DNA from 3 places in the Blautia sp. MSK.20.85 genome. Region 3 is predicted to be linked to each of the others. Evidence: riboswitches for the same ligand, from Rfam matches in the RefSeq annotation. Region 3 holds a riboswitch; each other region holds the start of a gene.

Region 1 (7,845 bases), on a different contig from region 3:
GCATCAAGACCATTCATCACAGGCATCTGCATATCCATGAGAATGGCATCGTATGTTCCGGAGGAATCGATTTCAAAAAGCTGTACACATTCTTTCCCATTTACTGCCCGGACACAGTGAATGCCGTACATTTCCAACTGTTCTTCCAGAATCTCATAATTCAGGTCATTATCTTCTGCGATCAGAAGCGTTTTTATGATCCTGGATGGCCTGAGTTTGAAGAACGGAATTTCCGCGGTTGTCTCTGATACTTCCTGCTCCCTGATAAAAGGTACATCCAGAGTCACACGGAAAGTGGTTCCCTCGTGGAGTCTGCTTGTTGCTTCAATGGTTCCGTTCATCTGGTCGACGATCTTTTTTACAATAGCAAGGCCCAGGCCGCTTCCCTGTACTTTATTCACTCTTGTATCAATTGCTCTGGAAAACTGAGAATACATTTCTTTCATGAATTTTTCGCTCATTCCAATCCCGTTATCCCGGACAATGGAAACCAGGCGGATCTTATCTTTATCCGGAAATGGTTCCTCATAAACTTCCAGTTCAACCATTCCTCCCTCAGGAGTATACTTCACTGCATTGGATAACAGGTTCATGTAAATCTGACCGATCCGCAGACGGTCAGACAGCACGGTATCATAAATAATGTCATGTCGGTTACAGATAAATTTCTGGTTCTTATCTTCTGCTGTTCCACGGATATTCTGTTCGTAAAGTTCACATAATTCAGACAGTTTTACTGGCTCAGAATCAATGCGAAATTCCCCACTTTCGATCCTGGAGATATCCAGGACATCATTGATCAGCTGCTGCAGATTACTTCCACTTAAGTTGATCTTATCCAGACAGTCCAGTATTTTGTCCGGTTCATGGAGATGGTTTCTTGCAACTCTGGTAAATCCCATAATGGCATTCATAGGAGTCCGGATGTCATGGGACATTCTGGAAAGGAACTCTGATTTTGCCTCATTGGCACGGTTGGCCTCTTCTACCGCATCTATGAGATATTTTTCCCGCCTTTTTTCCTCACTGATCACGCGGATCACAAGCAGAACCTGTCTGGCTGTTCCATCTTCCGCTCTTGACTGGACAATAAACCTGGCCAGATGCCAGTTGTTATCTGTGGCAAGGTAGTCAACTGCAATGGACTCCTCTTTTTCCAGACGTTTTTTCAGAGTGGAGAGGTCATAAAACTGTTTTACCATGGCCCTGTATTTGGACGCGACTTTTTCGCTGCTATCACTGGTGATATGGGCAGCTGCGGTTCCCTTCATTCCTGTAAAACGGTGATTTTCACTGCCGCCGGTAATCTCCTCATAATAAAAATCCTGAAGGTCGATCCGGTAGATCATGTAGTAGATCTTACTGATGGCGGATATGATCTCATTGTTCATTTTCACTTCTGCCAGAGAATCTTCCAGCTCTCTCTGATGATTTCGCTCCTCCTTTATGATCTCATCTACATGACGAAAAGCGATCAGAACCGGAAAATCCGTTGAAGAAGGAAGTCTGGTGGCTCTGCTTTCAAAATACTGATGCCTGTTGGCATTTTCCCGGGACTGATATCTGCGGCTGATCTTATCCCTGGTTTTAAGCTCGCCTATCAGATTCTGACAGTCAAATGTCTCCAAAAAATCCGGCGCGGATTCTTTTATGACAAAATGATCATAATAGTATTTCAGTTCTTTTGAGTAACAAAGTATGATTTTTTCTCTGCTTTTCAGAATCTTCGGAGCGTTGGCACCCTGTTCCAGTTTTACAACTTCGGCAGTATCATCCAGAAGATTGACTTTATATACAGAAGTACAGTCCTCACAGAGAACATTCAGGATCTGACGTTCTTTTTCCATGCTTTCAAGATTTTTTCCCAGAAGCGTAAACATGCGGAGATTTTCCCTGGCTGTATTCAGATGAGCACCTACGAACGCAAGCTGATGAATAAACAGTTCTGAGATTCCTTTATAAAAATGATCCATTCCGATAAATCCGCTTAAATGGTCTCTGCTGAAAATAGGTGCGAGGACGCGGGAATATGCGTGATGTTTCTTCATCAGGTTGTATTCCTGTTCCATAGGAGAAAGTTCTTCACAATCTGTAACCTGGATCGTCAATCCTTTTTTCAGTTCGTCTGTCCAATGCGGAATATCCTCTACCGTGATTTCTGAAAATAACTGTTCTTTTTCTAATATGTCGTCCTCATTTTTCCATTCATACTGAAGACAGAAGTATTCTTTTCGGTTCTTTTCTTTTTTAACAAAAATATATACTCGATCGGCACCACTGCATTTTCCAAGCAGTTGCAGCATTTCGTAAATTGCGCCATCCAGTTCTTCGTTGTTTTTTACACGATATTTCCGTTTAATGTCCTTGTGATATCCTTGATACTTACCGGTTTTGGTATATATCCGTTCATGCCAGCTTCTGAGCCGTATAGGGCATCAGAAGTGCACCATCTGCATCACCATTTCCTCTCCACGGGGTAAAATAAAAAAAGCACCATGTTCAGACAGAGAGAACTATAGTGCTTTTGAATTATGCAACTGGCTGCCATTTTACAGGCCCTATAGCTTTGCACCACAGTCTTTCGGCTGCTTTGCCCGTGTTTGTTTTTTTAACAATTTTAGTGTATATTTATACGGAAAATTTGTCAATTATTGTTTGGAATTTTTTTCAACTGTGAAAAGGCTTTTAGCATTTCTTTTTCGCCGTAATCATCAAATTGTATCACAATGGTATCTTCGGTTTCGGAGATAATGGACCCGCGGCCGTATTTGGGATGTTCTACAAGTTGTTTTGGTGTTTCTGGTGGGATGTTTTCCGGCAATGCTGTCTTTTCATCTGGGGATAAAGAAGTTTCCTGTTCCTGGGATCTGGCATATTCTTTCGGTGTTTCCAATTTTCGGAGTTTTTCTTCCAGGATCATCTTTTTCAGGTCCTGAAGGTGCCGGGCAGCTTCTTTTGTATCTCTTGTGGCATCTGCCGGATGGGCAAGATATTTCTCCGGAAGACTGGAAAGGTAGCGACCTGGACCTGGAAATACCCGCGCAGTTCCGGGATTGATGTAAAAAGATAATTCCAGGAATTTCCTTGCTCTTGTCATTCCCACATAAAACAGTCTCCTCTCTTCCTCTTCTGTAGAAGCATCACGGCTATTTAAGGGAATCAGCCCATCATTTACACCAATGATAAATACGTAATCGAATTCCAGCCCTTTGGAGGCATGGAGCGTCATCAGTTTTACAGATTCTCCGGAAACCGCATCTTTTTCCGGTTCCATGCCATTCAGTACAAGATCATTAAGAAAATCCCTGATACTGTGATAGGATTCCATTTTCTTTAACAGGGAAAGGATTTGCCTCCTGTTTTCTTTATAGTCGCTGGAAGACGGTCGGAGATATTTTTCCAGAGAAAGCTGTTCCCACAGATTTATGTAGCCGGAGCCTGTGTCCCGATACTCCCACATGGCCTGAAAAAGTAAGGATTTCGAGAGAAATACACTCCCTTGTGTAAAATTCAGAATCTCTGTCCGGGCTTTTTTTGAGGTCCATCCTTCCCCGAAAGTTTTGTCGCAAAGGACATAAGTTCCGCTGGTAAGATCCTCATGATTGCTTAAAAAACGCAGTATATGAAGAAACCAGGCAAGAACCGGAATATCCTGAATGATTTTCTTCTGAGAGATTTCATATGGGATCTGATGTTTTTCCAGAACTTTTGAAAGGATCTCTGACTGGCTCTGAAGCCTGTAAAACACTGCGACCTCCTCAAGTGGAACGCCTCTTTCATGAAGAGCAAGGATCTTTTCTGCCAGATATTCTGCTTCCTGAAAAGGATCGTAATGATTTTTGACAGAGATTTTTTCTCCTTCTTCCTGTACGCCGGTAAGAGAATCCCCGGATTCCTGAAATCTTCTGGAAACTGCCAGGATCGTCTGGGAAGAACGGTAATTTACAGGAAGGGATAGTTCTTCTGCGTGATACAATTCACGGAATTTATAAAAAATATTGAACATACTTCCACGCCAGCTGTAGATCACCTGATTGGGATCGCCCACTGCAAAAAGCCCGACTTCCGGTCTTTTTAATTGACGAATCAGTTCAAACTGAAGTTCATCGCAGTCCTGCACTTCATCAATGATGATCCATTTCAGCTGCAAAAGTTGCTGTGGATGATCTTTCAGAAGTTTCGTGGCACACTGCAACAGGTCTTCGTAGCTCATTTTGTTCTGTTTCCGTTTTTTTTCTGTAAGGAGAGTTACAAGTTTCGGAAAATCGTCCTGGTATCCGGGCTGTCTGGATGTGGCTGACCTGTATTTATGATCCAGTCTTTTTCGAAGACGGTTTTTATATTTGATCCTGAGAGTATGCTGGTGGATCAGCTGATTGGCAAGTTCCAGTTCTTCTTCAGGCAGACAGACCTGGAAATCTTTTGTGTAGCCAAGTTCTTCTAATGGAAGCACTTCCTGAAGGAGCTTCAGGGCAATGCCGTGGAATGTTCCATAGAAAAGAGACGAGGGGTTTTCTTCTATATTTTGGATCTTCAGCCTGTTTTTGATCTCGCCTGCTGCTTTATTTGTAAAGGTCAGAACGATCATATTTTCCAGGGGGATTTTTTTCTGCTGGTGAAGATAACGGATCTTTTCGATAAGAACCGTTGTTTTTCCGCTTCCTACGTTTGCGCGGACCAGGCAGGCATTATGTTCATCCAGAACCGCTGTTTTCTGATAATCATTCAGTTCCATATGTTTCATCCTTTTTCAGAGTGTGATATCTGCGCATCATTTTTTCACGTTTTAGCATATCTTCCGGTTTCTCTGTATCTGTAAGGATCGCAAAGCGGAAATCAACCGGAAGAAAGACGTAAGTACTGAGCACATTGGAGATTCCTGTTCGGTTCTCCTGCATATTGGCCCATTCTGCATAAAACGGATCTCTCAGATAGAGGATCAGAGAGGAGTCTTTGACTTCCAGTCCGGATACCATTGAGAAAAATCCTGCAAATGTATTATTATTTTCTTTGACCCGATTGCAGAATAAAACCCACTTCTCCTGCAGATCAGATAATGTGAATTCCCGTTGTCCTGATCGATTCCATTCTGTATTCTTTTCATCCGGATAAGAAATATTCCTCGTTTTCTGCACGGTCAGTTCCGATTCTTCAGATAAATTTTTCAGCCCCCACAGGATCACGTTCCGGTCAAGCCTGTCATTTCCAATACAGACTGCACAGCCGTTTTTGCACCTGCAGCCGGAAACCATTCGGATAGCCTGTTCTGTCACTTTGGGGATCAGATCATAGATCTTTTCTGCAAATCCAAGGCCTCCTACATAACGGTCGTAAAAATAGAGAGAAACCTCCTCAGAAGTGCTTCCGGAAAGTTCCAGTGCATTGGTGGACATTGCCACCCCAAGATCGGAACCTTCTGTCATTGTCACCATCAGAGCTGCATTTTTCAACGCAAACATCAGACCTTCAAAGTGGTTATTTCTTACATAATAACCGTTTCTGTCCGGCTGTAAGAGATTGCGGTACTGTCTGACCACATTTTCAGGAAGTCTGAGCCAGGTAGCTTCTGTGTCGTAATTCTTGGAAAGTGGTTTCGTGAGCTGTTCAAAACCCAGGTTCTGATGATTATGGAACTGCATTTTTTTATACATGTATACAAAATCTGCAATATTTACATCTCCAAAAGAAAGTTCACTTCTCTCCCACTGCTGCTTTTTATGTCTGTGTATGATACGGATATTGGTCTCGCTTCCAGGTACTGTGTAATAGTTTCCATGAAATGGCACAGCTTCCACGATCTTGCTTTCCAGGTTCATTTTCACAACCTGGTAAAAATCTCCGTCGTGCATGTAAACGGCACCTTCATGGATCTCATGAAAAGCCTGTTCCTCATCCATCTCCGTGATATTTTTTCCGGTTTCCTTGTTAATGAGCTGATACTTGTTCTGATCAATATTCCGGAGGGAAAATTCTCCTGCAGGATAAAGTCCTCCTGACCAGGCGAAGCGGCCTCCCATATTCCGGACTTCATCTACTTTCATAAGTACAGGGATCGTCTCCCCAAGATCCGGGAATAATGCACCATCATCCAGGGTTAACGGAAGTTCCGCTGCCGCAGCCCGGATATGTGCAAGCTGGATCAGAAGATTGTCTGGATCAACGATGGCATTTTCACTGCTGTGTTCAAAAAGCCATTCCGGTTCCAGAGCGATATACTGATCCATGGGAAGGTTGGCAAGAATCAGATAATTGGTGCATTTTCCACTTCCTCGTCCTGCACGGCCTGTCTGCTGCCAGAAAGATGCTCTTGTTCCCGGATAACCGGCCAGTACCGTTGTACTGATCTTTCCGATATCGATTCCCAGTTCTAATGCATTGGTGGATACAAGGCCAAGAAGATCCCCTGAGATCATACGCTGTTCGATGCTTTTTCTCTCCAGAGGAGTGTAACCGCCACGGTACCCGGAGATTTCTTCTTTTCTGGCTGTCCCTAAGAACCCTGCCGCATCCAGATGGTCTCTGGTTTCTTTCACCAGGATCTCCACATTTTTTCTGGATCTGGCAAATGCCAGAAAGCTCTCCCTTCGTTCCATCAGCTGAGGAAGAAGGTCCGCTGCAACATTTATAACAGATTCTTTTCCGTAGGGGATGCCATCTTTATTCAGTTTCTCTTCTGGCTGGACCAGGCAATAGATCCGCTCTGATATTCCTGCACCGCTTCTGGCGATATTGATAAAAGATCTTCCGCAGATCTTTTCCGCAAGTTCCAGGGGATTGGCAATGGTGGCGGAACTGCATAAAAACTGAGGATCTGAGTGGTAATATCTGCAGATCCTGGATAAACGGCGAAATACATTGGCCAGATGAGAACCAAAAGCTCCTCTGTATACATGCAGTTCATCCAGAATAATGTATTTCAGATTGGAAAAAATAAAGTCGAATCCATATTTGCTGTGATTTGGAAGCATGGAGCCGTTTAACATATCCGGATTGGTAAGGATGATATTGGCACGTTCCCGGATCCTTTTTCGCTCAGCAGGCGGTGTATCTCCGTCATATACGCCGACAGATAAACGATGTTCCCCAAGTGCTTCCATCCAGGGGATCAGCGCACGGTACTGATCAGCTGCCAGGGCCTTCGTGGGATAAATAAAGATCGCACGGGTCACAGGATCTTTCAGGATTTCCTGAACCACCGGCAGATAAAAGCACAGGGATTTACCACTGGCGGTAGGTGTGGTGATCACGATATTTTCTCCAGCCATAGCATGGGAAAAAGCTTCTGCCTGGTGGGTATAGAGAGACTTTATATTCTGGCCGGACAGAAAATCCTGGATATCCGGATGCAGGCTTTTGGGAAACTCTGCATATTCCGGAGATCTGGCAGGGATTGTTTTTTTGTAAATGATGTTCCCCTTCATGCTTGCTCCTTTGCTGTCAATTTATTCGATAGATATTATTTTTAATAAAAACAGTATAACATAAAAAAAGCGATACCATATAGTTTTATCTTCCCATATGACATCACTTTTCTATTTTTTATGCAGATTTTTCAAGTATATGTTACAGTGCAGTGCCTTTCTTTGGTACAAAGAAACGGCTCATATCTGCATGTTCCAGCTTAAGCAGTGAAATTTTTCTATCAATTCCTCCTGCATATCCTGTGAGACTGCCATTTGTGCCTACTACACGATGGCATGGAATGATAATAGAAATTTCATTATGTCCAACTGCACCACCAACAGCCTGGGCGGACATATGGGAAATATTTTCTCTTTCAGCTATTTTACTGGCAATTTCTCCATATGTGATCGTTTGTCCGTAAGGAATCTCTGATAAAATCTG
Region 2 (7,845 bases), on a different contig from region 3:
ACAAAAGGAAGAGTGACCATCCCGACAGATCTGGATGTGATTCCGGAGACACTGAAAATGCTGGATGAGTGGGGTGCAGATGCCATCCGTGACTGTGACGGAACAGAATTTCCGGCAGAGCTGAAAAATACAGGGGCCAAGATATATGCTACCTATTATACTACCAGAAAGGATAATGCCTGGGCGAAGGCACATCCGGAAGAGATCCAGCAGATGTATATCATGACATCTTTTCACACGGCAGTTTCCGATACTCTGGAGATACACCTGATGGACCATCTGTATCCGGATATGCTTGCTGTCAATACCAGAGATGATATTAAAAGATGGTGGGAAGTTATGGACCGTACCACAGGAGAGGCTGTCGGTACAGAAGAATGGTCCTATGATGAAAAATCCGGAAATGTGGTGATCCGTCCGGCAAAAGAGTTTCATGAGTATACGGTAAGTTTTCTTGCATATATCATGTGGGACCCGGTACATATGTACAATGCTGTTGTCAATGACTGGAAGGATGTAGAGCCTCAGATCACCTTTGATGTGCGCCAGCCTGCAACACGGGCACATTCCCTGGAACGTCTCCGCAGATTTCTGGATTCGCATGATTATGTGAACGTGGTACGATTTACCACATTTTTTCATCAGTTTACGCTGATCTTTGACGAGATAGCAAGAGAAAAATATGTGGACTGGTTTGGATATTCTGCCTCAGTGAGCCCTTATATTCTGGAACAGTTTGAGCGGGAAGTAGGCTATAAATTCCGTCCGGAGTTTATCATTGACCAGGGGTATATGAATAATACCTACCGTATCCCGTCAAAGGAATTTAAAGATTTCCAGGCTTTTCAGAGAAGAGAAGTGGCAAAGCTTGCAAAGGAAATGGTAGATATTGTCCATGAGTATGGAAAAGAAGCCATGATGTTCATGGGCGATCACTGGATCGGCATGGAGCCTTTTATGGATGAGTTTGCTTCCATCGGACTGGATGCAGTAGTGGGAAGTGTTGGAAACGGAGCAACCTTACGTCTGTTCAGCGATATCAAACATGTAAAATATACAGAAGGAAGATTTCTTCCATACTTTTTCCCGGATACCTTCCATGAAGGCGGAGATCCGGTAAAAGAGGCAAAAGTAAACTGGGTAACTGCAAGAAGAGCTATCCTTCGAAGCCCGATCCAGAGAATCGGCTATGGCGGCTATCTGAAGCTGGCTCTGGAATTTCCGGATTTCGTACAGTATATCAAAGAAGTATGCCAGGAATTTCGTGTGCTCTATGACAATATCCAGGGAACCACGCCATACTGCGTAAAACGTGTGGCAGTTTTAAACTGCTGGGGAAAAATGCGCTCCTGGGGCAACCATATGGTACATCATGCTATCTATTACAAACAGAATTATTCTTATTTTGGAATCATCGAGGCATTAAGCGGTGCGCCGTTTGATGTTTCCTTTATCAGTTTCGATGATATCCGTGAAAATAAAGATCTTCTTAATGATTTTGACGTGATCATCAATGTAGGTGATGCGGACACTGCACAGTCCGGCGGCGAGAACTGGGCAAATCCGGAAATCCTTACAGCAGTGCGGAAATTTGTCTACAATGGCGGCGGTTTTATCGGCGTTGGTGAGCCGGCAGCCCACCAGTGGCAGGGAAAATTCTTTCAGCTGGATGATATCCTGGGAGTAGAGGAAGAAAGAGGATTTAATCTCAATACAGACAAATACAACTGGGAAGAACACAGAGATCATTTTATTCTGGAAGATACAGACGGAACCGTAGATTTCGGCGAGGGCAAAAAGAATATCTTTGCACTGCCGGATACGAAGATCCTGATCCAGAAAGACCAGGAAGTCCAGATGGCGGTAAAAACCTTCGGAAAGGGTCGTGGCGTTTATATCAGCGGGCTGCCTTACAGCTTTAAAAACAGTCGTATTCTGTACAGATCCGTGCTCTGGTCTGCGGCAGCAGAGGATGAACTTCACCGCTGGTTCTCGTCTAATTATAATGTGGAAGTTCATGCCTATGTGAAAAACGGAAAGTATTGTGTGGTAAATAACACCTATGAACCACAGGATACAACTGTTTATACAGGGGACGGAAAGAGCTTTGAAATTCATCTCTCTGCCAATGAGATCCGCTGGTATCAGATCTGACAGATGTTTTGCAAAACTCTGTAAGAGAGCTGTTGACAGGCATTTATAAATGAGTGTATAATAGTACAGATTTGAAAGAGAATATATGGGCAAAGCAGTTGAAAAGCTGTGACGCAAAGCTAAAGGGCCTTTAAAATGGCAGCCAGCTGCAGGGAATAGAAACAGGGAATGGTATAGTTGCATGTCTATAGCCTGACCCTGTTTTTTTGTTGGAAGAACAGATAAAATGCATTGCGGTTTCCTGCGCGTTACAGGGATTTTCCAAAAGCTGCAAATGGTGAAATATGGAGTGAACAGTTGATAAACAAGGCACTATTTGAAGAAGAAAATTTATATATAGTGGGAGAGTCCCATCTTTGTGAGGAGACGTATGCGGCCATACGGAAAAACATCGAAAATAACCAGGCGGTAGGTGTTCTGGCCGGATATTATGACCGTGATCTTACAATTGCTTATATCAGTGAATTTTTTCTTCACAATCTTGGATATACCTATGAAGAATTTATGGAAAAATTTTCCGGATCGCTGAAAAATGTATTCTGTGGGCAGAACTGTACGTTTGCAAAGATCGAACGTTTTAAAAAGATCCATGGAGTAGGCGAAGCACAGATGCTGAATAAAGAAGGTGCACCGGTTAATGTGCGTGTATATAAGAAAGATACCATTGACAGTGAAGGAAACGCATTATGGATATTATCCACGCACATTGACGAGATGCAGGAAAATCTGGAACTGGTAAATCAGGTGCTCAGTTCCGGGTTCTGGTCTGTAGAATGTGCTCAGTCCGGAAATCCTGAATCAGTTTTCTTCAGTCATGAATTTCGAAAGATGCTTGGATATCATGATACTCTGGATTTTCCCAACAATCTGGAAACATGGGAAAGGGGAATTCATCCACGGGACCTTGAGGAGGTTTCCAGGACTTTTCAGGAAGCTTTTCAGGATAAGACCAATGAGAAAAAATATGATGTGGAATACCGCATGCGTATGGCGGATGGAACTTATCAGTGGTTTAAGGATAAGGGAGAGGTGAGCCGTCGTGCGGACGGAACTGCTTTTCGTATGGCCGGGATTTTTATAAATATTGATGCGGAGAAGAGAGCGAGACAGTATACGCAGAGAGTAGATGCTTTTCACCGTGCATACACAACGGCAAATCTCTGTGAATACTATGTGGATCTTCAGGAAAACAGCTTTAATTCTCTGAAGGTGGAAGAAACATTATCCGGACTGTTTGAGGAGAGCAGTACCTGGGATGAGCTGATCGATCTGCCGGTACTTGTGGTAGATGATGATCAGAATTGCTGCGAGAATACGGTGGCACTTCTGGAAGAAATAGGAATCGACGGGGAGTGGGTAACATCCGGAGAAGAAGCAGTTAACCTTGTTGCGGCGCGTTATGAAAAAGAAAACGATTATTTTGCCATTATCATTGACTGGAAAATGCCGGGAATGGACGGATTGGAGACGACCCGGCAGATCCGGAAAATAGTTGGAAATGATGTAACCATTATTATTTTGTCAGCGTATGACTACTCTGAGATCGCAAAAGAAATCATAGGGATGACCGGAGCAGAGGTCGTGACAGCAGAAAACGGAAAGACAGCAGTGGATATGATTTCTTCCGGCAACGCCTTTGCGGAAGATGTTCAGCTTGCCAGAAGTGCCGGAATGAATGAACACATTTCCAAACCACTGGATATGACAAGGCTTCGGGATGTGATGAGAAAGTGGCTGTAAAGTCTGACTGGTTAAAAGGTGAAGATTCTGTGAAATCGGCCTTTACCATTGACAGAAGAAAAATACAATAATATAATTAAACCTATCGTAAAAGTAGGATATAAAAACTGTTACAGTAGAAATAAGATCTATTGTAACAGTTTTTTATTTTATCGCTTTACAAACTTTATGAGAAAGGATGCAAAACAGTGAAGCATACGGTTATTTATATTGATGGTATGACCTGTATTAACTGTCAGTCGAGGATCTGGAATGTACTGAAATTAAGACCGGAGATCACGGGAATTACAGTCAGCTATGAATATTCACGGGCAGAGTTTGACTATGATTCGAAGAAAATCGGGATGAAAGAAATTGTAAAAATGATCGAGGATCTGGGATATCAGGTAATTCCCGCGGAACAGTTTCGCAGGAAACAGCTTCGTCAGGCAGCAGCGGAAATTTTTGCGATCGCCCTTTTATTTGTGATCCTGCAGCGTTTTGGAATTCTTAACCATCTTGCGCCGGATTCTCTTGCCGAGACAGGAATGGGATATGGAATGCTGTTTGTCATTGGTCTGATCACTTCTGTACACTGCATTGCCATGTGCGGCGGGATCAATCTTTCTCAGACCTTGCAGAAGCAAGAAGCGAACGCAGAGGAAATATCAAGGTCAATGTTTCGGAATACATTTTCCTATAATATGGGACGGGTTGTTTCCTATACCGTGATCGGAGGATTTCTCGGGGCCGTAGGAGGTCTGGCTGGAATTGGGGACAGTTTACAGGCTTCCACAGTGTTTCAGGGGTCTCTGAAACTCCTGGCCGGAATTATCATGGTCGTTATGGGTGTGAATATGCTGGGGATTTTTCCGGGGCTTCGGAAACTGAGAATCCACATTCCATTTCCTGGAGGGAAATCTTTATGGAAAAAAAGGACGCCTTTTCTAGTTGGACTGTGTAACGGGTTCATGCCCTGTGGACCGTTGCAGTCTATGGAGATTGTTGCACTGGCTTCCGGAAGCTGGGTAGCAGGAGCTTTTTCCATGTTCTGCTTCAGTATGGGAACGGTTCCTCTGATGCTTGGATTTGGCTCAATTTTTTCTGCACTGGGAAAGAAATTTACCAGACAGATCCTGAAAACAGGAGCGATCCTGGTGGTTGTTATGGGACTTGCCATGATGTCTCAGGGAAGCGTGCTGTCAGGTTTGGAAAGCAGGTCCGGCGAAAAGGTAGCAGCAGAAGCGGATAATGTGCAGAATGATGATCAGACAGATGTGGCAGTGGAAAAAGATGGAGTGCAGTATGTTTCCAGTACGCTGCGTTCTGGATGGTATCCGGATATTACTGTGAAGGCAGGGGAACCTGTGAAGTGGGAGATCAATGTACCGGAGGGCAGCATCAATGGATGTAATTATAGGATGATCCTTCAGGATTTTGGAATGGATCATACTTTCGAGAACGGAGAAAATGTCATCGAATTTATACCGGAAAAAGAAGGCGTCTATACGTATAGCTGCTGGATGGGCATGATCACAGGGACTATTTATGTAACAGGAAAATAAAAACAGAGGAGTAATGTTAAAGATGAAAAAAATTATGATAACAGGTATGGCGTTTCTTATAGCAATGACGGCGCTTGCAGGATGTGGAAATGTAACAGAAACAGAAACTACAGAAGAGACTTCCGCAGCAGATGGAAATCAGGAAATCAGCGTCAGTTCCGGTGGGAATCTGACCATACCGGTTGATGAACTGACAGAAAATGCAGTCTTTTATCCTGCAAATGTAGATGGCACGGAAATGGAAGTGATCGCAGTAAAGACTTCGGATGGAACTATCCGTACCGCTTTTAATACCTGTCAGATCTGTTATGATTCCGGAAATGGTTATTACAAACAGGAAGACGATAAACTGGTCTGCCAGAACTGTGGAAATTCTTTTACCATGGATCAGGTAGGAGAAACTGCAGGAGGCTGCAATCCCTGGCCGATTCTGGAAAGTGACTGGATACTTGCAGATGGTAAGATCCAGATATCTTATGATTTTCTGAAGGATTCCGCAGATATTTTTGCAAACTGGAAGGGTGCATATCAGAGTTAATGCAGCATTGACAGGAAAAAGAAAACATCATATAATAAACCCATTCCAAAAGAGGGAAAACAAAGCTGTTACAATAGAAAAATCTATTATAACAGCTTTTTTGTTACTATTGACAAACAATTTTGCTTGCAAAAAGGAGGTCTTTATGAACAAAAAAATCAAAACATTGTTTTCGTATCTGATGATCATTATCGGAGCCATACTGGCCAGCTTTTCCGTTGCCTGTATCCTGCTTCCCAATGATGCCATCGATTACGGAACTGCCGGAATTGCCATTATCATAAGCAAACTCACTGGGTATAATCTGTCGTTGTGTGTGTTGCTTGTCTTTCTGCCATTTCTGATCGCCGGGATCATTCTTATCGGTAAATATTTCTTTGCAAAAACGTTCGTAGGTTTTGTGATCTACACAATAGGTCTTTCCTACTTTGAAAAAATCCCTTTTGAACTAAATACAGAACATTTTATTGCGGTGGCTTTCGGAGGGGCGATTCTTGGTGTGGGACTTTCCCTGATCCTTCGAAATGGTGGCTGCATTGACGGCTCTGAGATTTTTGCCAATATCATTGTAAAAAAAATCTACAATCATTCGGGAAAAGACTACAGTATTTCCTACATATTAATTGCGTTCAATGCCTGTGTATATGGGGCGGTGTTTGTACTTCTTGACAGAGATTCCGCACTTTTAAGTCTTCTGGTGTACATCGTGTCAACTTCCATCATCGATCATTTCACAGATCATTTTGAGGCATTGAAACAGGTGACCATCATCACAAAAGATCCAGATTCAATTATTTGCGATATTAAAGAAGAACTGAATAAGACCTGTACTATTATCAATTCTTCCGGTGTGATCGCGGGGGAAAATAAAACACTGATCTGTTATGTGAATTACTTTGAACTGCAGAAAGTGAAAGAAATTATTTCCAGGAATAAAGGATCTTTCAGTACTGTTTCAACTATTGATGAGATCCTGCGATAAGGCTTACAATAAAAGATGGGTTTTTCTCCGGAAAAATGTTATTCTATATATGGATGAGAAAAATCAAAGGAGAAGAATTATGAGACTTTCAGAGAAATATGAATTCCGTTCTATACACAGGGAGGAAGCAGAACAGGCAGCGGAAATTGAGCAGATCTGTTTTCCACCGGCAGAGGCAATAAGCAGAGCGGATGTTATAGACCGTGTAGAAAAAATTCCGGAGCTGTTCCTTGTGGCAGTTGACCGGAAAAACGGAAAGCTGGCAGGATATCTCACAGGATTTACGACCAGTGAGGAGGCTTTCCAGGATAAATTTTTTACCAATGCAGATCTTTGTGATCCTGATGGGAAAAATAATATGCTTCTGGGGCTTGAGGTCCTCCCGAAATACCGTGGACAGGGCCTTGCAAGAGAACTGATGATGCGTTATCTTGACCGTGAGCAGAAAAGAGGGAGAGAACGTGCGGTTCTTACCTGCGTAGATGAAAAAGTAGAGATGTACCGGAGAATGGGATTTGAATATATTGGAATCTCAGCTTCTGTACTGGGTGACGAAAAATGGAATGAAATGGAATATCGAATGAAAAAATAAAGGCACAATTCCCGGTACTGTGATAAAATAAAAGATATTTCAAAGACAGAATATAACGATCAAAAAAGGGGGAAATACTATGGCAAAAGCAGAAAAGCACACACTGAAACTGGAAATAGAAAAACCGCAGTATATTACGGTAAATGATGTGACTTATGCACAGGTGGACTCCTGGTTTGGACATTGCAGAAGAGACCTGAAACTGGATATTATCTATCCGGAGGCACAGGATGGCAGAACTTATCCATGTATTCTCTGGATCTGCGGAGGGGCCTGGCTGATGATGGATAAGTCG
Region 3 (7,845 bases):
GGAGACATTGGCGGAGATATGTAAAACATATAAAGAAAAATACCCGCTGGTTCAGATTGTATTGCATACTGCAACAGCAGATGCAGTGTATGAGATGATGAACAAAGGACTTGTAGATATTGCATTATTCATGGAACCGGTGGACACCGAAGGGCTGGATTATATCCGGATCACAGATTGCGATCACTGGTGTGTTGGAATGCGGCCGGATGATCCGCTGGCAGAAAAAGAGTTTATAAGAAAAGAAGATCTTATTGGAAAACCATTGATCCTGCCGGAAAGAGTAAATGTTCAAAGTGAACTTGCCAATTGGTTTGGAAAAGACTTTTCGAAACTGCAGATTGCTTTTACAAGTAATCTTGGAACGAATGCCGGAGTTATGGCAGCAAATGGACTGGGCTATCCGGTATCCATCGAAGGTGCTGCAAAGTATTGGCGGGAGGATATTCTTGTACAGCGAAGAATTTCTCCTGAAATCACAACAAGTACTGTGATTGCCTGGAGACGAAACATTCCATATTCTCTGGCGGTCAGTAAAATGATAGAAGAAATAAATGCTTTTCAGGCATAGAATGGAATTCAATATAAGCATTAGACATAATAAAAATATCAGGTATAAAATAGATGTATAAGAGAAATTCAAATCTTATACATCTATTTTTATACGAAAAATTCGCAAAGAAAGGGGATTTTTATTATGAGTAAAAATTTAGTCGCATTTTTCAGTGCAAGCGGGACAACAAAAAAAGTAGCAGAAATGATTGCAGAGGAAGCAAAAGCGGATTTATTTGAGATTGAGCCAAAAGTTCCATATACAAAGGCTGATCTTGACTGGATGAATAAAAAATCCCGCAGTAGTGTGGAAATGAGTGATAAGAAATACAGACCGGAGATTATGAAGAAAAAGATGGATATGAGTTCTTATGACGAGATCCTTCTGGGATTCCCAATCTGGTGGTATGTAGCTCCGACAATTGTCAATACATTTTTGGAAGCCTATGATTTCAGTGGCAAAAAGATTGTGCTCTTTGCAACATCCGGTGGAAGTGGATTCGGTAATACTGTAAAGGAATTACAGCCATCCGCACCGGATGCGGTTATCACAGAAGGCAGCCTGTTAAACCGTGGAACAAAACAGGAAATCAGTGAGTGGGTAAAATCTTTATAAATAACAGTGCTATGGAGGTATACAGAAAATGGGAAAAATAATACAGACAGCAGGAAGAAATGTACTTGGTGAATTTGCACCGGAGTTTGCACATTTTAACGATGATGTCCTTTTCGGTGAAAACTGGAATAACCAGGATATTGACGTAAAAACAAGAAGTATCATCACAGTGGTTGCTCTGATGGCTTCCGGAATTACAGATTCTTCTTTAAAATATCATCTTCAAAATGCAAAAAATCATGGTGTAACACAAAAAGAGATTGCCGCAGTAATCACACATGTCGCATTTTATGCAGGATGGCCAAAAGCATGGGCTGTTTTCAATCTTGCAAAGGAAGTGTGGGAGACAGGCGAAGGAGATTTGCCATACGAAGAGGAAGCGATGCGGGCGCATGCAAAAGAGATGGTATTTCCAATTGGTGCACCAAATGATGGTTTTGCACAGTATTTTTCTGGCAGAAGTTTTCTTGCACCGATTTCCACTTCTCAGGTTGGCATTTTCAACGTGACATTTGAACCCGGATGCAGGAATAATTGGCATATTCATCATGCAAAAAGCGGTGGCGGGCAGATCTTAGTATGTGTAGCCGGCCGAGGGTTTTATCAGGAAGAAGGCAGGGATGCGGTAGAAATGAAACCGGGTGACTGTATTAACATTCCGGTAGATGTAAAGCACTGGCATGGGGCCGCTCCGGATGAATGGTTTTCCCATCTGGCAATTGAGGTGCCGGGAGTGGATTGTTCCAATGAGTGGTGTGAGGCGGTATCGGAGAAAGAGTACGCTGGATTAAGATAAGGAGAGCACTATGGAATACGGTAAACTCGGAAATACAGATATAGAAGTGTCAAAATTATGTGTGGGCTGCATGAGTTTTGGGAAAGCTGGAACCATGCATGACTGGACGTTGGATGAAGCTGAAAGTGAGAATGTTATCAAGCATGCACTTGATTTGGGATATAACTTTTTTGATACGGCAAATGGATATTCAGCAGGAACAAGTGAGGAATATTTAGGTAAAGCATTGAAGAAAAATGTAGCGAGAAATCAGGTTGTGATTGCATCCAAGGTATATTTTAATGAAGGTCGTTTATCAAGACAGGCAATCATGAGGGAAATAGATGGAACTCTGTCACGTCTTGGAACCGACTATCTTGATTTATATATCATCCATAGATTTGACTATGATACACCAATTGAAGAAACTATGGAGGCACTGCACGATCTGGTAAAAGCAGGAAAGGTCAGGGCACTTGGTGCATCTGCCATGTATGGATATCATACAGATAGTTAAACGTGTAGCGGAGCTTGCCGAAAAGTATAACTGCAAAATGTCCCAGATAGCCATTGCATGGCAGTGGGCAAAGGGAATTCTATCGCCTATTATTGGGGCAACCAAAACGCAGTATCTGGATGATTCAGCCGGAGCATTTGACATTAAATTAACTGCCGAAGACCTTGCATATCTTGAAGAGCCATATGTTCCACATGAGATAGTTGGTGCAATTGATAAAAACCCGGCGCAAGGTGTTATTTTGCTTGATGAAAAGAAATAAAGTTTCAGTAATCATAGAGTGTATGGATTCAATTCCATCGGTAAGACGTAATCCTATAAAATGTCTGTGATTCAGTTCTTTATCTTTGTTTTCTGTTCTCATACTCCTCCTTCCACTGAGACTATTCCTCCCTCCGGGAGTCCACGTATTTCAATATCGGCTGTCCCTTCCGATATTAGAAATAGTGCTGTGAACACTTTCAGGTGGAACCAACAGACAAGTGAAACGTCTGTTATTGAGAGGGTATGGGGAGATCCCCATCAAGATAAATCCCATAGGAGAACAGGATGCCAAACGGCAATACTGTTAAACATGGGTGGATCTTGCTCTTATTTGTATCCCTCTATATAACGAAACGCTCAGAGGCTGTTTTACAGTGGGGGGAAAAGAAAAAATATCAAAAAAATGTTGAACGGAATGTATTAAATGTAATTGACTACTTATACAACTATACCAAGATAAAAAAATATACAGATTTTCTATCCAATATTATTGACGTGTAAAAAACTTCATGGTATTTTTATTTTGGGAAAAATGAAAATTATTTTAAAGGCAAACCTGTTGAAAGGCAGGGGCGCAAAGCCAGAAGGGACTAAAGTCAGAAAGCTTGACCATGTCAGCCGGTTGCCACTGTTTCCATATCAACATAATATATGGAAAAGATGTTTGAACAGAAGAGATTCCGATACCTTTTATACTATATAGATGTGTGATTTAAAAAAATATAATAGGGACACTGGCAGATTTTGGCAAGTGTCCTTTTTGTATGCAAAAATGGGTAACAAAACTAGCAGGGACAGGTTTTCTGTATACAGATAAAAGCAGGATGAAGAAGGCATAAGACGGAGAGAGGACTTTAAAAAAATGAAAAATTATGAGGACAAAATATATTCCTTAGGTGAGACTGTACCGGGACAGACACAGGCCATGTCACAGGCAGTACAGAAAACACTGGAAAATAATGGCGGGGTAGGCATAATGACAGGATATTATGACCAAAACCTGTCTGTTTTATCTGTGAGCAATCTGCTGTTACATAGTACAGGATATACATTCGACTCTTTTATGAAGCAGACAAACGGCTCATTGAAAAATTTCTTTTATGGCGAGGAAGATATACTGGATCGAGATCGTTTTTTGCAGCTTCACGGAGCAGGGGAATCACAGATCCTTACAGCAGACGGTACAGTGAATAATGTACGGCTTTATAAAGAAGATGCGACAGATGAGGCGGGCAGACAGATCTGGGTTATGTCTGTACAGGTCAACTGGGATCATGTAAATCTGGCACTGCTCAATGAGGCTATCTGTTCCGGCTTCTGGTATTTTGACTGTGACGAAAACAGTGAGATTGTGAATGCAAACTGGAGTCATGAATTCCGAAAAATGCTTGGCTATCATGACACTCTGGACTTTCCGAATAAACTGGAATCCTGGTCAGATCTTCTGCATCCACAGGATAAAGAAAGAGTAATGGTGCAGCTTCAGGCGGCAATTAAGGATAAGACGAACCAGATAAAATACCAGGTAGAGTATCGTATGAGAATGAAGGATAATCAATACCAGTGGTTTCGGGCATCGGCAGAAGTAATACGCCGTCTGGATGGTTCTGCCAGCAGGATTGCCGGGATTTTTATTAACATTGATGGGGAGAAAAAAGAAATCATGCAGGCACAAAAATCTGCTGCTTTCCACCGAGCTTTTACAAAAGCAGATCTGTGCGAGTATTATGTGAATCTGGAAGCGAATACTTTTGATACCTTTAAGGTTGAGCCGTCCCTGATGACCGTCTTTGAACAGAGTCATACATGGGATGAACTGATTCGGCATTTTGTGGATTCCTATGTTGTGGAGAAAGATAAGAAGGCGGTATCCTCTTTTTACGACCGTGGTTATATTGCAGAAAGGCTGAAGGGTCTGGAAACCGAATTGGCTTTGGAGTGCCGTATCACTCTGAATGGAGAAGAACGATGGGTCCGTAATGTGATCATACGCGGCGAGATAGAGGATTCAGAATATGCCATGATCTTTCTGCGGGATATCACAGAGACAAAGGTGGAGAGTGCACGGCATCTGCAGATGGCAGCGGATAATGCTTCCATGGAGCAGCTGATCCAGAGTATTGTGCGTCTGGTTGACCGTTTTGTTGTCTGTGATCTGGAAAATGACAGGTATGAATTCTACAATCTGAATGGACAGATGATATATAAACCTCTGGGATTTTATCATGATTTTCAGATGCAGGTTCTTGAAAAATATAAGACACTGGAACCATTGGAAGCTATAGATATCCTGATAGCCCCGGATAATATTCGGAAAAAACTGAAAAGTGAAAATGATATTTATAAGTTTGAGTATTGCAGCCAGGATGAAAAGACTTATAAGATCGCTTCTTACATACCCCTGGAATGGGAGGATGGAAAACTGGTAAAAGTATTGCTGGCATCCATGGATGTGACACAGGAGAAAAAAGCAGAGATTGAATCCCGTCAGGCACTGAAAGAGGCTTACTGTTCTGCAGAAAATGCTAATCGTGCGAAAACAGAATTCCTTTCCAATATGTCCCATGATATCAGGACACCGATGAACGCTATTGTCGGTCTGACAGCGATCGCAGGAGCAAATATTGAGAGTCAGGACAGAGTCATTGAATGTCTCAGCAAAATTACAAAATCAAGCCGTCATCTGCTGGGGCTGATTAATGAAGTGCTGGATATGGCACGTATTGAAAGTGGAAAAATGACGCTGGCACAGGAGGATTTCAATCTGCCAGATCTGGTGGATAATCTTATAACACTCACAAAACCGGTGATTGATGAACATAAACATAATTTTGATATACATATTAATCACATTGAACATGAGGATGTCTGCGGTGATAGTCTGAGGATTCAGCAGGTGTTTGTGAATCTGATGAGTAATGCGATCAAGTATACACCGGATGGTGGGAATATTATTTTTTCCATAGAGGAAAAGCCAAATGGATTTTCAGAGCTTGGATGCTATGAATTTACGATTGAGGATAATGGAATCGGTATGTCACCGGAATTCCAGAAAATCATGTTTGATCCTTTCAGTCGCGCAGATGATCACCGGACAACCAGAGTTCAGGGAACTGGTCTGGGAATGGCGATCAGCAGAAATATTGTTAATCTGATGAATGGTAATATTAAAGTGGAGAGCACCTTACATAAGGGAACCAGAATTACGGTAACGATTTACCTGGAGCTTCAGGAAAAAGAAAAAGCACAGGACAAAAATCTGATGAATCTTCCTGTTCTGGTTGTGGATGATGATAAGACATGCTGTGAAAGTACAGTTGCCACACTGAAAGAAATCGGTATTACAGGTGAATGGGTTCTCTCCGGCAGAGAAGCCGTTGAGCGTTGTTATGCACACCACGAGTTGAAGTGCGATTATTTTGCTGTTATTCTGGACTGGAAGATGCCGGATATGGATGGAATAGAAACTGCCAGACAGATCCGGAAGCGTATAGGTAAAGAGATTACCATCATTGTACTGACATCTTATGAATTCAGCGAGATTGAAGAAGAAGCAAAGGCTGCAGGTGTAGATGCTTTTATTGCAAAACCGCTGTTCCGTTCCAGGCTGACGGCAACATTGCGGCAGTTTACTTCGGACAGAAAAGAAAAAGCAGCAAGAAATTATCTGCAGAAGCTGTCAGAAGCAGATTATACAGGAAAAAGAATTCTGGTGGTTGATGATAATGAGTTAAACAGAGAAATTGCTGTTGAAATTTTACAGATGACAGGGGCAGAAGTGGAAACAGCAGAAAATGGAAAAGCTGCAGTTGAAAAAGTGGAAGTTTCTCCGAAAGGCTTGTATGATCTTGTTTTTATGGATATCCAAATGCCTGTCATGAATGGCTATGAGGCAACCGCAGCGATCAGGAGCCTTCCGGGTGAACAGGGAAAACTGCCGATCGTTGCCATGACTGCCAATGCTTTTGCAGAAGATGTACAGCTGGCAAAAAACACAGGCATGAATGGACATATCGCAAAACCGCTGGATATGAATAAGCTGAATGATGTCCTGGAAAGCTGGCTGTAATTGATTCCCGATTATTGAATTAATGATTTTAGCAGGAAAGAATGAGGAAAATACGAGTATGAAAAAGGCAAAACATTATCTGATAGCTTTATTGTCAGGGGTGCTTGTGGCAACTACTGTTTTGTCTGGCTGTGGACAATCTGAAAAAGCAGTATCTGAAAATGATGATCACCTTACTGTGTATCTGTGGGAAAATCGTTTAATGAAAAATATTGTACCCTATATCTATGAGCAGTTTCCGGATCAGGATATTGAGTTTATTACCGGCAACAATGATACCGATTTATACAGCTATTTTGAAGAACATGGTGAACTGCCGGATATCATAACTGTACGTCGATTCTCAGGAACAGATGCACAGAATCTGGAGCCGTATCTTATGGATTTTGCTTCTTATGATGTGGTTTCCAGGTATTACTCCTATGCATTGCAATATTATAAAAACTCAAAAGATGAGATTCAGTGGCTTCCTATCTGCGGTATGCCGCAGACGATTATTGCCAACAAGACATTGTTTGAGCAGTTCGGGATCAAGATACCGGAAAATTATAAGGAATATGCACAGGCGTGCCAGCAGTTTTATGATAATGGTATAAAACCTTATTCCCTGGATCTTGCAGAAGACTGGTCTGCTCATGAGGTGATCCAGACAGGTGCAATCGGTGAATTCATGAGTCTGGATGGAATCGAATGGAGAAGCTCAGCTGAAAGTGCATCAGGGGATATTGCGTTTGATGATGCGTTATGGAAACGTATTTTTTCAGAAACCAATACATTTTTGAAGGACTCACATTTTACAAGTGATGATATTAGCGTCGATATTAATACTGCAGCGCAGATGTTCCTTGAGGGAAAAGCAGCAATGTTTCATGGTTATCCGGCACTTATGCAGGAATATCAGGAACAGATGGATGCAGAATTAACCCGTATACCGTTTTTTTCACAGATTTCGGATGAAGCTTTTATAAATATGACCCCTTCTCTGAATATTGCATTCAACAAAGACCTGGAAAAAGATCAGGAAAAACTGGACCTGGCATTCGATGTCCTGG

Evidence for each region. Region 3 has a riboswitch for cyclic di-GMP ahead of G5B12_RS16030 (response regulator). Riboswitches for the same ligand answer to the same signal wherever they lie in the genome.
Region 1: another riboswitch for cyclic di-GMP. It lies ahead of G5B12_RS03070 (hybrid sensor histidine kinase/response regulator); the one in region 3 lies ahead of G5B12_RS16030 (response regulator).
Region 2: another riboswitch for cyclic di-GMP. It lies ahead of G5B12_RS17260 (PAS domain-containing protein); the one in region 3 lies ahead of G5B12_RS16030 (response regulator).

The regions. Positions count from the first base shown of each region.
Region 1 is NZ_JAAIUN010000003.1:171,835-179,679, reverse strand. It holds gene G5B12_RS03070 (hybrid sensor histidine kinase/response regulator) at 1-2,303, opposite strand, end outside; cyclic di-GMP riboswitch class I at 2,530-2,605, opposite strand; gene G5B12_RS03065 (ATP-dependent helicase) at 2,645-4,735, opposite strand; gene G5B12_RS03060 (DEAD/DEAH box helicase) at 4,722-7,421, opposite strand; gene G5B12_RS03055 (methylated-DNA--[protein]-cysteine S-methyltransferase) at 7,564-7,845, opposite strand, start outside.
Region 2 is NZ_JAAIUN010000002.1:121,186-129,030, reverse strand. It holds gene gnpA (1,3-beta-galactosyl-N-acetylhexosamine phosphorylase) at 1-2,154, shown strand, start outside; cyclic di-GMP riboswitch class I at 2,233-2,308, shown strand; gene G5B12_RS17260 (PAS domain-containing protein) at 2,494-3,894, shown strand; gene G5B12_RS01820 (urease accessory protein UreH domain-containing protein) at 4,083-5,438, shown strand; gene G5B12_RS01815 (DUF2318 domain-containing protein) at 5,461-5,976, shown strand; gene G5B12_RS01810 (YitT family protein) at 6,122-6,958, shown strand; gene G5B12_RS01805 (GNAT family N-acetyltransferase) at 7,038-7,550, shown strand; gene G5B12_RS01800 (alpha/beta hydrolase) at 7,630-7,845, shown strand, end outside.
Region 3 is NZ_JAAIUN010000045.1:3,370-11,214, reverse strand. It holds gene G5B12_RS16050 (LysR family transcriptional regulator) at 1-571, shown strand, start outside; gene G5B12_RS16045 (flavodoxin) at 698-1,168, shown strand; gene G5B12_RS16040 (carboxymuconolactone decarboxylase family protein) at 1,197-1,964, shown strand; partial or broken gene G5B12_RS18410 (aldo/keto reductase) at 1,975-2,722, shown strand; cyclic di-GMP riboswitch class I at 3,264-3,354, shown strand; gene G5B12_RS16030 (response regulator) at 3,587-6,793, shown strand; gene G5B12_RS16025 (ABC transporter substrate-binding protein) at 6,852-7,845, shown strand, end outside.